Regions from separate parts of the Streptomyces sp. NPDC037401 genome, predicted to be linked through region 1. Evidence: riboswitches for the same ligand, from Rfam matches in the RefSeq annotation. Region 1 holds a riboswitch; each other region holds the start of a gene.

What was found. A riboswitch is a leader RNA that binds a small molecule or an ion and turns the genes downstream of it on or off. The one in region 1 is predicted to bind cobalamin.
Region 2: it holds a riboswitch for cobalamin, as region 1 does, so the genes downstream of both, ACZ7H1_RS03785 (hypothetical protein) here and ACZ7H1_RS18385 (cobalamin biosynthesis protein) in region 1, are expected to answer to the same signal.
Region 3: it holds a riboswitch for cobalamin, as region 1 does, so the genes downstream of both, ACZ7H1_RS13130 (ribonucleoside-diphosphate reductase subunit alpha) here and ACZ7H1_RS18385 (cobalamin biosynthesis protein) in region 1, are expected to answer to the same signal.
Region 4: it holds a riboswitch for cobalamin, as region 1 does, so the genes downstream of both, metE (5-methyltetrahydropteroyltriglutamate--homocysteine S-methyltransferase) here and ACZ7H1_RS18385 (cobalamin biosynthesis protein) in region 1, are expected to answer to the same signal.

What each region holds. Positions count from the first base shown of each region.
Region 1 is NZ_JBVJWO010000015.1:151,891-155,075, forward strand. It holds gene ACZ7H1_RS18380 (cobyric acid synthase) at 1-415, opposite strand, end outside; gene ACZ7H1_RS18385 (cobalamin biosynthesis protein) at 412-1,383, opposite strand; cobalamin riboswitch at 1,442-1,566, opposite strand; gene ACZ7H1_RS18390 (hypothetical protein) at 1,752-1,973, opposite strand; gene ACZ7H1_RS18395 (inorganic phosphate transporter) at 2,005-3,185, opposite strand, start outside.
Region 2 is NZ_JBVJWO010000003.1:196,515-199,699, reverse strand. It holds gene ACZ7H1_RS03790 (ABC transporter substrate-binding protein) at 1-730, opposite strand, end outside; gene ACZ7H1_RS03785 (hypothetical protein) at 1,060-1,281, opposite strand; cobalamin riboswitch at 1,350-1,582, opposite strand; gene ACZ7H1_RS03780 (DUF4360 domain-containing protein) at 1,981-2,631, shown strand; gene ACZ7H1_RS03775 (UBP-type zinc finger domain-containing protein) at 2,694-3,047, opposite strand; gene ACZ7H1_RS03770 (ATP-binding protein) at 3,044-3,185, opposite strand, start outside.
Region 3 is NZ_JBVJWO010000010.1:174,089-177,273, reverse strand. It holds gene ACZ7H1_RS13145 (YbdD/YjiX family protein) at 1-148, shown strand, start outside; gene ACZ7H1_RS13140 (Uma2 family endonuclease) at 206-790, opposite strand; gene ACZ7H1_RS13135 (GNAT family N-acetyltransferase) at 869-1,381, shown strand; cobalamin riboswitch at 1,432-1,554, shown strand; gene ACZ7H1_RS13130 (ribonucleoside-diphosphate reductase subunit alpha) at 1,699-3,185, shown strand, end outside.
Region 4 is NZ_JBVJWO010000001.1:334,077-337,261, reverse strand. It holds gene ACZ7H1_RS01455 (hypothetical protein) at 1-139, shown strand, start outside; gene ACZ7H1_RS01450 (class II glutamine amidotransferase) at 189-1,022, opposite strand; cobalamin riboswitch at 1,205-1,435, shown strand; gene metE (5-methyltetrahydropteroyltriglutamate--homocysteine S-methyltransferase) at 1,607-3,185, shown strand, end outside.

The DNA of each region.
Region 1 (3,185 bases):
CGCCGAGGAGCTGCTCCTGCCGCCCGCCGTGGTAGCCACGCGCACTCATCTCGCCCACCGGCTTGCCCAGCAGCACCACCTGGCTGCTGCGGTCGCTGCCCGGCTTGAGCAGCACGGGGTTCATCAGGGCGGTGGGCTCCACCCGGGCGGCCTGGGCCTGCATGGCCTGCGCCCGGCCGATCTCGGCGCCCTCGCGGGTCACGAAGGAGTTCAGGGACATGTTCTGCGCCTTGAACGGCGCCACCTTGACGCCCTGGCGCACCAGCCAGCGGCAGATGCCCGCCGTGACGACGCTCTTGCCCGCGTCCGAGGTGGTGCCGGCGACCAGCAGTCCGCCGCCCCGGCGCGCCGCTCCGCCGCCCCGGCCGCCCGCCGGTCCGCCGGCCCGTCCTGCGACCGGCCCCGCGCCGCTCATGCCCGCCCCTTCCGTCGTACCCGTGACACGGCCAGCCGGCCCGCCGCACAGGCGCCCAGCGCGAGCCAGGTCACCTGCCGGGAGAGCCGTACCGCCCGCTCGATGTCGGCGGCCTCGACCGGCCGCCCCGCCGCGCCGTTGAGCACCGGCCGGTGCTCGACCCGGCCGGCGTACGCGAGCGTGCCGCCCATCCGCACGCCCAGCGCCCCCGCGAACGCCGACTCCACCGGCCCGGCGTTGGGGCTCGGGTGGCGGTCCGCGTCGGCGCGCCAGGCCCGTACCGCCCCCCGGCGGTCCGGTCCGGCCAGGACGGCCGCGGCCGCCGTCAGGCGGGCACCCGGCCAGCCGGCCAGGTCGTCCAGCCGCGCCGAGGCCCAGCCGTAGCGCAGGTACCGGGGGGAGCGGTGGCCGACCATCGCGTCCAGGGTGTTCACGGCCCGGAAGGCCAGGAGACCGGGCACGCCGAGGGCGGCGCCCCACACGAGGGCGCCGACCACGGCGTCCGAGGTGTTCTCGGCCACGGACTCGACGACGGCACGGGCGATCTGCTGCTCGTCCAGGGAGTGCGGATCGCGCCCGCACAGGTGCGGCAGCCGCTCGCGGGCCACCTCGGTGTCGCCCGCGACCAGCGCCCCGCCGATCGCGCGGGCCTCCCGGCCCAGCGAGGTACCGCCGACGACGGTCCAGGTGGCGGCGGCGGTCAGGGCGATGCGGACGGCGGCGGGCCGGGAGCGCACGGCGCGGGCGCCCAGCGCGCCCAGCGCGGCCGCGCCTCCGGCGCACACCAGGGTGTGCAGGACGCCCCGGCCGCGCTGGCTGCCCGGGTCGTCGTTCCACAGGGCCCGTTCCACGGCTGCGGCGGCACGGCCGAAAGCGGCGACGGGGTGTCCGCGTCGCGGATCCCCCAGGATCCGGTCGCCGATCAGCCCGGCCGCCGCGCCGTACGCGAAAACGCGATCGGCACGCATGGCAGGTATGTGTCCTCACTCAGGGTCCGCGCCCTGGTTCGACGTGACCGGCGGTGAGAGTCTCCTGGCTCCCGGATCGGCGGCTCCCCCGGCCTTCCAGCCCGCGGGGGGCCGTGACGCACGGTGGGGGAGAGCTCCCCGGTGACAGTGGCGGGACCGCGCCGGATTCGCACCGGACTTCCTCTCCTGCCGCCGTATTGGCTCGGGCAGTCCACCACGCACCGCGATGGCCCGTCAACTCGCCGTTGACCTGCACAAGGACAGTGTGCGCAGCCCCACACGGGCGGCCGGGACCGGGCCGCGGGGGCGGGGGCGGGTACGCGAAAGCTCCCCCGGAGGCGGCCTCCGGGGGAGCTTTCGCGGTGACGTCAGGCGACGATCAGGTAGATCCCGTAGCTCACGGCCGCCGCGCAGAGCGCGAAGGCGGCGTAGGCGCCGGAGCGGGCCAGGGTCGCGGCCCCGCCCTGCTCGGTCGCGGCCTCGTGCTTGGAGAGGCCGACGAGCCCGAGGGTGAAGAGGGCCACGACGAGCACGGTGGCCGTCAGGCTGACTCCGAAGACGGAGCCGAGAGCTGCCCAGTCGATCTTCATACTGCTGATCCTCTGTTCTGGTCCGGCCGGGTCAGACCGCGGCGGCCGGGGCGGCCGGGGTCTCGTCGTGGGCCGGGGCCGGGATGGTGGCCTTGAGGTCCTCGTCGGTCACGGCGGCGGTGGTGCCGGCCGGCGGGGGCGTGACGGCCGCGATGGCGGTGGTCACGACACCGGGGGCCTCGGCGTCGGCGTCGACGTCGTTGACGTTGTTGTGGTCGACGACCTGGCGGCGCGAGACCAGCCAGATGGCGAGGCAGGAGCCGACGAGGAAGACCGCGACGGCGGCGACGCCCCAGTCGCCCTGGCGGGTGACGAGCTCGGCGAGCGCGCCGACCAGCGCGGCGGCCGGCAGGGTCAGGCCCCAGGCCACGAACATGCGGGTGGCGGTGGACCAGCGGACCACGCCGCCCTTGCGGCCGAGGCCGGCACCCATGACCGCGCCGGAGCACGAGTGGGTGGTGGAGAGCGAGAAGCCGAGGTTCGAGGAGGCCAGGATGACGCTGGCGGCCGAGGTCTGGGCGGCGAAGCCCTGCTGCGGCTGCAGGTCGGTCAGGCCCTTGCCCATGGTGCGGATGATGCGCCAGCCGCCCAGGTACGTGCCGAGCGCGATCGCGACACCGGCGGAGACGATGACCCAGACCGGCGGGTTCGAGTCGGGGGCGATCGCACCGCCGGCGACGAGCGCCAGCGTGATGATGCCCATCGTCTTCTGCGCGTCGTTGGTGCCGTGCGCCAGGGAGACCAGGCCTGCGGAGGCGATCTGCCCCGCGCGGTAGCCCTTGGCCGAGGTCTTGTCGCCGACCTTGCCGCCGAGCTTGTACGTCAGCTTGGTGGCCAGCATGGCGGCCACACCGGCCACGAGCGGGGCGGCGATCGCGGGGATCAGCACCTTGGTGACGACGACGCCGCCGTTGACGGCGCCGATGCCGGCGGACGCGACCGCGGCACCGATCAGACCGCCCATGAGGGCGTGGGAGGAGCTGGAAGGCAGCCCGACCAGCCAGGTCAGGAGATTCCAGAGGATCGCGCCGACCAGCGCCGCGAAGATCACCTCTGGCTGAATGCCCTCCTCGTTGACCAGACCCTTGGAGATCGTCTTGGCGACCTCCACGGACATGAACGCGCCGACGAGGTTGAGCACGGCGGACATGGCCACCGCCGTCTTGGGCTTGAGAGCGCCAGTCGAGATGGTGGTGGCCATCGCGTTGGCGG
Region 2 (3,185 bases), on a different contig from region 1:
GGTCGGCGAAGAGGTTCACCCCGCCGGCCCGCCGGATCATCTCGTTGCCGACGCCCTTGCCGCCCGCCGTGAACGCCGTCTTGTCGCCGCTGTCGTACACGAAGAGCTTGACCGGGGTGACGCCGGCGAGCCGGGTCTCGACCCCGTCGAGGGTGGCGTGCAGCTTCCCCAGCCGCGCCTCGGCCCGCTCGGGCACACCGAAGATCCTGGCGAGCGTACGGATCTCCGCGTCCATGGAGGCCACGTTCACCGGGCCGGTGGGGCATTCCTCGGTGTTCAGGTGGGTGTTGATCCCGGCCTTGGTGAACGCGGCCCGGCTGCGTCCTTCCTTTTCGTCGAAGGTGGACGTCCATCCGCCGTAGACGAAGTCGGGCTCGGCCTCCAGGAGCGCCTCGAAGGAGGGGTACTCCTTGGAGATGACCTTCACGCTGTCGTAGGCGGCCTGGTACTCGGGGAGGATCTTGTCGTCGAGGTAGCCCGTGCCCACCATCGACTTCGCCAGGCCGAGCGAGAGCATGACCTCGGTCGCGTGCTGGTTCAGCGAGACGGCGCGCTGCGGCGGACGCCGGTAGGTGGTCTTCACCCCGCAGTTGTCGACCGTGACCGGAAAGCCCTTGGCGGCCGGATCCGTCGACGAGGTGGCGGAGGGCGTGGTGCCGCCTCCGCAGCCGGATATCAGCAGGGCTGCGGCGAGCACGGACAGCACGGATTTCGGGTGGTTGCGGGGCATGGATGGTCCTCTCACCGCAGATGGATCGGATGGTCTGCACGACTCGTCGGGCGGACGGGCCGAGCGGGGGACGGGCGGCCGGGCCCGTGGGAATCCGGCCAGTCCGGTACGCCCTCCTGCCACCGCTGCCGCAAACTAGTGGCAACTGCATGCAACCCGCAATAAGCCGCGATGCGGAGGGGGAGGGCTCACAGGGGCGCACGGGGTCGCGCGCGACGGATCGCGCTACGGCCCGTGGGGCAGCGGGGCGGCGTCCCCGCCCGGCCACGAAAGCAGCAACGGCCGGGGAGGGCAGGGGGGTTGCACGGGCCGGTGTGCCGGCCCGTCGCCTACGCGGCGGTCGGCCCGGGCACGCCGCCGCGGATCGTGCCGCACGGGTTCGTGCCGCACGGGTTCGTGCCGTACGGGTTCGTGCCGTACGGGTTCGTGCCGTACGGGTTCGTGCCGTACGGGTTCGTGTCGTGCTCGCTCATGACGGGGGCGAGCGTCACCCGGGAGTCGCCCGGAAACCTCGGAACGCGTCCTGCGGTGATGACGGTCGGGTCGGCCACGTCAACTCTCCTTCGCGAGTTGCGGCGGAAAGGCCCCGGAGTGTGTTCTCCGGGACCCCGCATGGCCTTTCGGCCTGCGGGCAGTGGCAGGTCTTCGGACTCGCGGGCACGCCTGCCGGGCCGTTCTCTCCCGGCGGGCACCTACTGGCCGTCGCTTCCCAGGACCGGTTCCGGTCCCAGTGCGTATGACGGCGGTCGTTCCCGCTCACCGCTGCGGGGCAGTCCCGGATTCCCACCGGGTTCCCTCTTGCGACGCATCCCGCCTGGCGGACGGGGCGAACCAGCTGCGCGCACAGCCTACCTGCGAGGCAGGCAGGCCTCACCGGGCCCCGCAGCGCACCGCCCGGGCAGGGCGCGTACGGCGGTTCCCCCTGCCTTCGGCACGGGGTGGCGCATTCGGCCTCCGCTCCGACGGCCACGGGCGCCTCCGCGATCCGTGCGCCCGGCCGGACGGGCCCGTGCGCTGACCGGCGCTCTCGCGCGGGGACCCCGCCGCCCGCCCGTCTGCTCCGGCCGGAGCGGTCGGGTCACCGCCCTCCTGACGGCTTTGGCCGGACCGGGCCTGCCCGCCCGGGCCCGGCCTCCCTAGGATTCCCGCAGCCCCTTCCTCACAGCCTCCGCCGGCCGTTTCCCCCCACCCCCGCTGCGCCGCACGTCCCCGCGTGCCGCCCGGTACCGAAGCAACGGATGGGAGAAATCATGGCCGGTGGATTCCTGGTGAGCGGCGCGATCGGCGCCCTGCTCACCGCCGCCCTGCCCGCGCAGCACAGCCCTTCGGGCATCGTCGACCCGCCGCCGGACCGGATCGTGATCGAGGTCGCGACGGTCAACGGATCCGGGTGTCCGAAGGACACCACCGCCCTCGCGGTGTCGGAGGACAACACCGCGTTCACCGTCACCTACAGCCAGTACATCGTCCAGACCGGCGGCGGCGCACCGCCCACGGCGGCACGCCGGAACTGCCAGCTGAGCCTGGTCGTCCACGTCCCGCACGGCTTCACCTACGCCATCGCCAGCGCCGACTACCGCGGTTACGCCTCGCTCGCGCCGGGTGCGACCGGCATCGAGAAGGCCTCGTACTACTTCCAGGGCTCGCCGCAGACGGCGTACCGCTCGCACGACTTCGGGGGACCGTACGACGACAACTGGCAGGCGACCGACGAGACCGACTGGGCGCAGCTCGTGTGGGCGCCCTGCGGTGTGCAGCGCAACTTCAACATCAACACCGAACTCCGCGTGAACAAGGGGACGTCGGCCCCCGGCGCGACCAGCTACATGACCATGGACTCCACCGACGGCAACATCAGCACGGTCTACCACCTCGCGTGGAAGGAGTGCCGCCAGAGCTGAGCCGGACAGAGCCGGGCGAGTGAGCGCCGGGCGGGGACAACACGGGTCCCCGCCCGGCCCTTTCAGCCGTGGAGCAGGTTCTGCCAGTCCTGCGGGACGCGGCCGGCCGGTCCCGGGGCCGGCTGGTCGGCCGGGTGGCCGGCCGGCGGGGCCAGTTCCGGGCCGGACTTGTACAGGGCGTCGGTGGCGTAGTTCCAGTACCACTCCTCGCCCGGCTCGAAGCTCTGCACCAGGGGATGCCCGGTGGACTTCCAGTGGGCGGTGGCGTGCTGGGCCGGCGAGGAGTCGCAGCAGCCGATGTGGCCGCACTCGGCGCAGCGCCGCAGGTGGAACCACCAGCCGCCCACCGCGTCGCACTCCCCGCAGCCCGTGCCGCTGGGCGGGATGTTCGGGTCGATCCCGTTGATCTCGGTCATGCGGGCTCCTCGGCGGTCTGGGTCGTACGCGCGGTCTCGGTCTCGGTCCCGGTCCCGGTCTGCGGATCCGCTCCGGTCCCGGTCTCCGGGGCGGTCAGCGGCAGCAGCACCTGGAAGCGCGTGTCGCCCGGCAGGGAC
Region 3 (3,185 bases), on a different contig from region 1:
GTTCTCGGGCGAGGCGGCGTACGACCGGTACGTCGCCCACGCCCGCGGCCACGACCCGGACGCCGATGTACTGAGCCGCCGCGCCTTCGAGCGGGCCCGCACGGACGCCCGCGAGGCGGACCCGCGGGAGGGGTTCCGCTGCTGCTGAGGTCCGCAGAATGGTGAGCGCCCCGACGGTTGACGCCGTCGGGGCCCATTCTGCGGCTCAGCGCACCCAATCCTTCAGACGCTCGGTTTGAAGGATGATGCCAACGGGGTCGGGCAGCTTGACTTCCTTGCCGAAAGGAACCGTGGTTACGGTCTCGTACCGCTCGCCGTCCGGGTCGCTGTGGACGAGAAGCTGACACTTGAGCCGGTCGATGAGCAGGTAGACGGGGATGCCGGTTTCGGCGTAGGCACGGGGCCTTTCGATCCGGTCGCGCCGCTCGGTGTCGGAGTCCCACGAGGTCACCTCGACGGCCATGAGGATCGGGCGCGGATCCGCCCAGTCGCCCTGGCCGACGAACGCATCGTCGGGTGCCAGGACCCCGTCCGGGATGGCTCGGCCCTCTCGATACTGCTCCACCTTGATCCCCTGCCCCGGGTGCAGCCAGAGCTCGGGGTAGTGCTGGAGACAGATTCGTGCGAGCCACTGGATCATGCGTCCGTGGTCCCCGTCAGGCATAGCCTTGCTCCTCAGCACCCCACCGATGAACTCCAGTCGCATGCCCTCCAGCTCGCGCGCCGCTATGCGCGCCAGTTGCTCGAAATCCTCGGGCGACATGTGGGGCCGGTCAATCATCACGGTCATGCCTCGCTCGCCTTCCTCGACGGTGCTGTCTCCGACCATAGCGCCGCCCGCCGACGGCCGTCCTGCACACTCGACCGCATGGACATCGCGATCAGAGAGGCACGGCCCGGGGAGTACGCGGCCCTCGGGGAGATCACCGCGCAGGCCTACCTCGCCGACGGTCTGCTGGACGACAATCCGGACGGCTACTACCTCGGCGTGCTCCGGGACGTCGCCGCCCGCGCCGAGGACTCCGAGGTGCTGGTCGCCGTACGCGACGGCGAGGTGCTCGGCGGAGTGGCCTTCGCGCCGCCCGGGAGCCGGTACTGCGACATCGCCGGCCCCGGCGAGGCCGAGTTCCGGATGCTCGCCGTGTCCCGCGAGGCCCGTGGACAGGGCGTCGGCGAAGCCCTCGTCCGGGCCTGCATCGACCGGGCCCGGGCCATCGAAGGCGTACGCACCCTCGTGCTCTCGACGCAGCCCGCGATGCGCGGCGCGCACCGGATCTACGAGCGGCTGGGCTTCGTGCGGACGCCCGAGCGGGACTGGTCTCCGGTCCCGTCCGTCCCGCTGCTCACCTACGCAATGAAGCTGGGCGCACCCGAGCAGTAGTCGCCCGACACAACATCTAGGGGGTCCCACGCGAGGGTGCCCCCACATGTATGCTCGTCCTCGCTGTCGTCGCAGGGGAATCCGGTGCGAATCCGGAACTGTCCCGCAACGGTATGAAGTGCGCGCTTCGTGCACCTGCGAGTCCGAGGACCTGCCGACAGCGTGACCCGGCCGACCGGCCGGGCGACGACACGTCCGGGCCTCGCGGTTGGGCCGGTGGACGCCATGCGGTGGGGACGCGTCTCCTGCCATGCCCGCATGCGCTCCCCCGGCCCCGCTCCGAAGCGACCGGAGCCGAGCGAGGGAGAGCCCCCCACGTGACCATCGCGCCTGCCGCACTGCGCGCCGAGTCCGACCAGCCCCAGACTCCGACCGAGCCCGGGGGGCCCGGAGCCGCGCTGCTGCGCACCCTCACCGACCTCACCGCCGACCTGCCCGACACCGACCCGGGCCGGGTCGCCGCCGCCGCCCTGCGCGGCCGGAGCGCCGTCGCGGACGAGGCCGAACTGCGGGGGCTGGCCACCGAGGCGGCCGCGGGGCTCATCTCCGAGGACCCGGCGTACTCGAAGCTCGCCGCCCGGCTGCTGACGCTCGCCATCGCGGACGAGGCGGCCGGCCAGGGCGCGACCTCCTTCTCGGCCTCCGTCGAGGTGGGCCACCGCGAGGGCCTGATCGCGGACCGCACCGCGGAGTTCGTGCGCACGCACGCCACCCGGCTGGACTCCCTGGTCGAGCACTCGCTGGGCGAGGGCGCCGACGACCGCTTCGGCTTCTTCGGCCTGCGCACCCTGCACAGCCGCTACCTGCTGCGCCACCCGATCACCCGCCAGGTCGTCGAGACCCCGCAGCACTTCATGCTGCGCGTGGCCTGCGGTCTCGCGGAGGACGACAGCCTGCGCGCGGTGGAGGAAGTCGCCTCGCTGTACCGGCTGATGAGCCGCCTGGACTACCTGCCCTCCTCCCCCACGCTCTTCAACTCGGGCACCCGGCACCCGCAGATGTCCTCCTGCTACCTGCTGGACTCGCCGCTGGACGAGCTCGACTCGATCTACGACCGCTACCACCAGGTCGCGCGGCTGTCCAAGCACGCGGGCGGCATCGGCCTCTCGTACTCCCGCATCCGCGCCCGCGGTTCGCTGATCCGCGGCACCAACGGCCACTCCAACGGCATCGTGCCGTTCCTGAAGACCCTCGACGCCTCCGTCGCCGCCGTGAACCAGGGCGGCCGCCGCAAGGGCGCCGCCGCGGTCTACCTGGAGACCTGGCACGCGGACATCGAGGAGTTCCTGGAGCTCCGCGACAACACCGGCGAGGACCAGCGCCGTACGCACAACCTGAACCTCGCGCACTGGATCCCGGACGAGTTCATGCGCCGCGTGAACGCCGACGCCGACTGGTCGCTGTTCTCCCCGGCCGACGTGCCCGAGCTGGTCGACCTGTACGGCGACGAGTTCGACGCCGCGTACCTGAGGGCCGAGGCGGCCGGGCTGGCCAAGAAGACCATGCCGGCCCGCGACCTGTACGGCCGGATGATGCGCACCCTCGCGCAGACCGGCCAGGGCTGGATGACGTTCAAGGACGCCTCCAACCGGACCGCGAACCAGACCGCGCTGCCCGGCTCGGTGGTCCACTCCTCGAACCTGTGCACCGAGATCATCGAGGTCACCAACGACGGCGAGACCGCGGTCTGCAACCTGGGCTCGGTCAACCTGGGCGCCTTCGTGCTGACCGACACGGGCGAGATGGACTGGGAGCGGCTGGACGAGACCGTCCGCACCGCCGTGACCTTCCTCGACCGGGTGGT
Region 4 (3,185 bases), on a different contig from region 1:
GTCCGGGGCCACGGCCGAGACCTCCCGTCAGTGGAACGACTTCAAGGCCGAGCTGCTCAGGGCCTATCCCGACCACCGGCGCGGCGAGCAGATGGTCTGCGCCATCGTCCACGACGACCCTGCGGCGAGCTGCCGCTGACCACGGAGAGGGCGTGCCGCGTTGATCGGTTCCCGAGGGCGGCGGCAGCTCATGCCGGCTGCGGCACGAAGCGGTGCATCTCGTCGGCACCGGGCTGTACGACGCCGTAGCTGTTCTCCGGTACCTCGTTCCATGCGCCCGGGAGGTCGCCGAGGGGCTCGGACACGATGAGGCGGGTCTCGTCGGAGACGTCCCGCAGGAACGCCAGATCCGGGTGCAGCCTGCGCAGTGCGTCCACGCGGCTGCTGTAGAACAACGACCGGGACCGCTGCGCGCTGGAGTAGCGGAAGGCCCAGAGGCGCACCCCGTCGGTCACGGCGAGCGTCATCTGGAGCGGGAACTCCACGCCGTGTTCACGGCCTGCGCGCTCCACCACTCCCGCCATCCGGGCCACGGCGGACGGCGGGTCCTGCTCCAGGCCGAACGTGAGCGCCAGGTAGAACATCACCTCGGAGTCGGTCGTTCCCTCGATGTCGGAGAACAGCGCGGGCTCTATCCGGAGGATGAGCTCCCGGCGCATGAGGTGGAAGCCGGCGATGGCGCCGTTGTGCATGAACATCCAGTTGCCGTGCCGGAACGGATGGCAGTTCGACTGCTGCACCGCCGTGCCGGTCGACGCGCGGATGTGGGCGAAGAACAGCGGGGAGCGGACGTGGTCCGCCATCTCACGCAGGTTGCGGTTGTTCCAGGCCGGGCCCACGTCCCTGAGGAGCGCGGGCGTGCTGTTCTCCTCCGTGAACCATCCGATGCCGAAGCCGTCGCCGTTCGTCGTCTCCACGCCCAGCCTGGAGTGCAGGCTCTGGTCGATCAGCGAGTGGGCCGGTCTGTACAGGATGGTGTCGAGCAGCACGGGTGTTCCCGAGTAGGCGAGCCATCGACACATGTGCGATCACCTGTGTTCCTCACTGCCACCTGCGGACGCTCGCCCCGCTCGGCCCCGCTCCGGGTCGGCACGAGTGCGGCGATCACACTTCATTCTGGCGACCCGCACCGGTGATCGCCACGCGGGCGGGGGCCGCCGTACCGGGATGTGGACAACTCGCTCCGGCTTCCGGGAATGCCGTCTAGTCTGGCCGGGCAGCTGGTTCGCCCCGTCCGCCAGGCGGGATGCGTCGCAAGAGGGAACCCGGTGGGAATCCGGGACTGCCCCGCAGCGGTGAGCGGGAACGACCGCCGTCATACGCACTGGGACCGGAACCGGTCCTGGGAAGCGACGGCCAGTAGGTGCCCGCCGGGAGAGAACGGCCCGGCAGGCGTGCCCGCGAGTCCGAAGACCTGCCACTGCCCGCACGCGCCCAGCCGTGTGCGGACATCCCGGTGACCTCGTGGGCGGGTCGGCGACACATATCAGGCGGACGTCCGCGCGTACCCACGCGGACGCGGCAGCGACGGTCCGCCGGTGCGTCACCCCTTCGCGCCCCGACCCGTCGCCGGGTCCATGGAGACATGCTCGCGAAGGAGAGTTCCGTGACCCCCAAGTCCGCAGCCGCGGCGGTGCAGGCCACCGTGTACGGCTACCCCCGCCAAGGCCGGCACCGGGAACTGAAGAAGGCCGTCGAGGGGTACTGGAAGGGCCGCGTCAGCGCCGACGCCCTTCAGGAGACCGCCCGGGACCTGCGCCGGACCACGTGGCGGCAGCTGGCCGACGCCGGCATCACCGAGGTCCCGACCGGCGACTTCTCGTACTACGACCACGTCCTCGACACCAGCGTCATGGTCGGCGCGATCCCGGCCCGTCACCGCGCCGCGGTCGACGCGGACGCCCTCGACGGGTACTTCGCCATGGCGCGCGGCACCCAGGACGTGGCGCCGCTGGAGATGACCAAGTGGTTCGACACCAACTACCACTTCCTCGTCCCCGAACTCGGCCCGGACACCGTCTTCACGGCCGACCCCTCGAAGCAGCTGGCCGAACTCGGGGAAGCGCTCGGCCTCGGGCACACCGCCCGTCCCGTGCTGCTCGGCCCGGTCACCTACCTGCTGCTGTCCAAGCCCGCGCCCGGCGTGGCACCCGGCTTCGAACCGCTGACCCTGCTCGACCGCCTGCTCCCGGTGTACGCCCGGGTCCTCGCCGAGCTGCGCGCCGCCGGCGCCGCATGGGTCCAACTGGACGAACCGGCCCTCGTCCAGGACCGGACGCCGGCCGACCTGAACGCCGCCGCGCGCACCTACCGGGAGCTGGGCCGGCTCACCGACCGGCCGAAGCTCCTGGTCGCCTCGTACTTCGACCGGCTCGGCGAAGCGCTGCCCGTCCTGGCCAAGGCGCCCGTCGACGGGCTCGCGCTCGACTTCACCGAGGCCGCCGCGGGCAACCTGGCCGACCTCGCCGCCACCGGCGGCCTGCCCGGCAAGCGCCTCGTCGCCGGAATCGTGAACGGCCGCAACGTCTGGATCAACGACCTCGAGAAGTCCCTGTCCACCCTCGGCACCCTGCTGGGGCTCGCCGACCGGGTCGACGTGGCGGCGTCCTGCTCGCTGCTGCACGTACCGCTGGACGCCGCCGCCGAGCGGGACTTCGACCCCCAGGTACGGCGCTGGCTCGCCTTCGCGCGCCAGAAGACCTCCGAGATCACCACCCTCGCCCGCGGACTCGCGCGCGGCACGGACACCATCGCCGCCGAACTCGCCGCCAACCGCGCCGACCTGGCCTCGCGCGCACGCTCCGCGATCACGCACGATCCGGCGGTACGGACCAGGGCCGCGGCCGTCACCGACGCCGACGGCCGCCGCTCCCAGGGCTATGCCGAACGGTCCGCGGCGCAGCGCGCGCACCTGGGCCTGCCCCTGCTCCCCACGACCACCATCGGCTCCTTCCCGCAGACGACCGACCTGCGCACGGCCCGCGCCGACCTGCGCGCCGGACGGATCGACGCGGCCGGATACGAGGAGCGCATCGAGGCCGAGATCCGCGAGGTCCTCGCCTTCCAGGAGAAGACCGGGATCGACGTCCTCGTGCACGGCGAGCCCGAACGCAACGACATGGTGCAGTACTTCGCCGAACAGCTCACCGGGTACCTCGCCACCCAGCACGGCTGGGTCCAGTCCT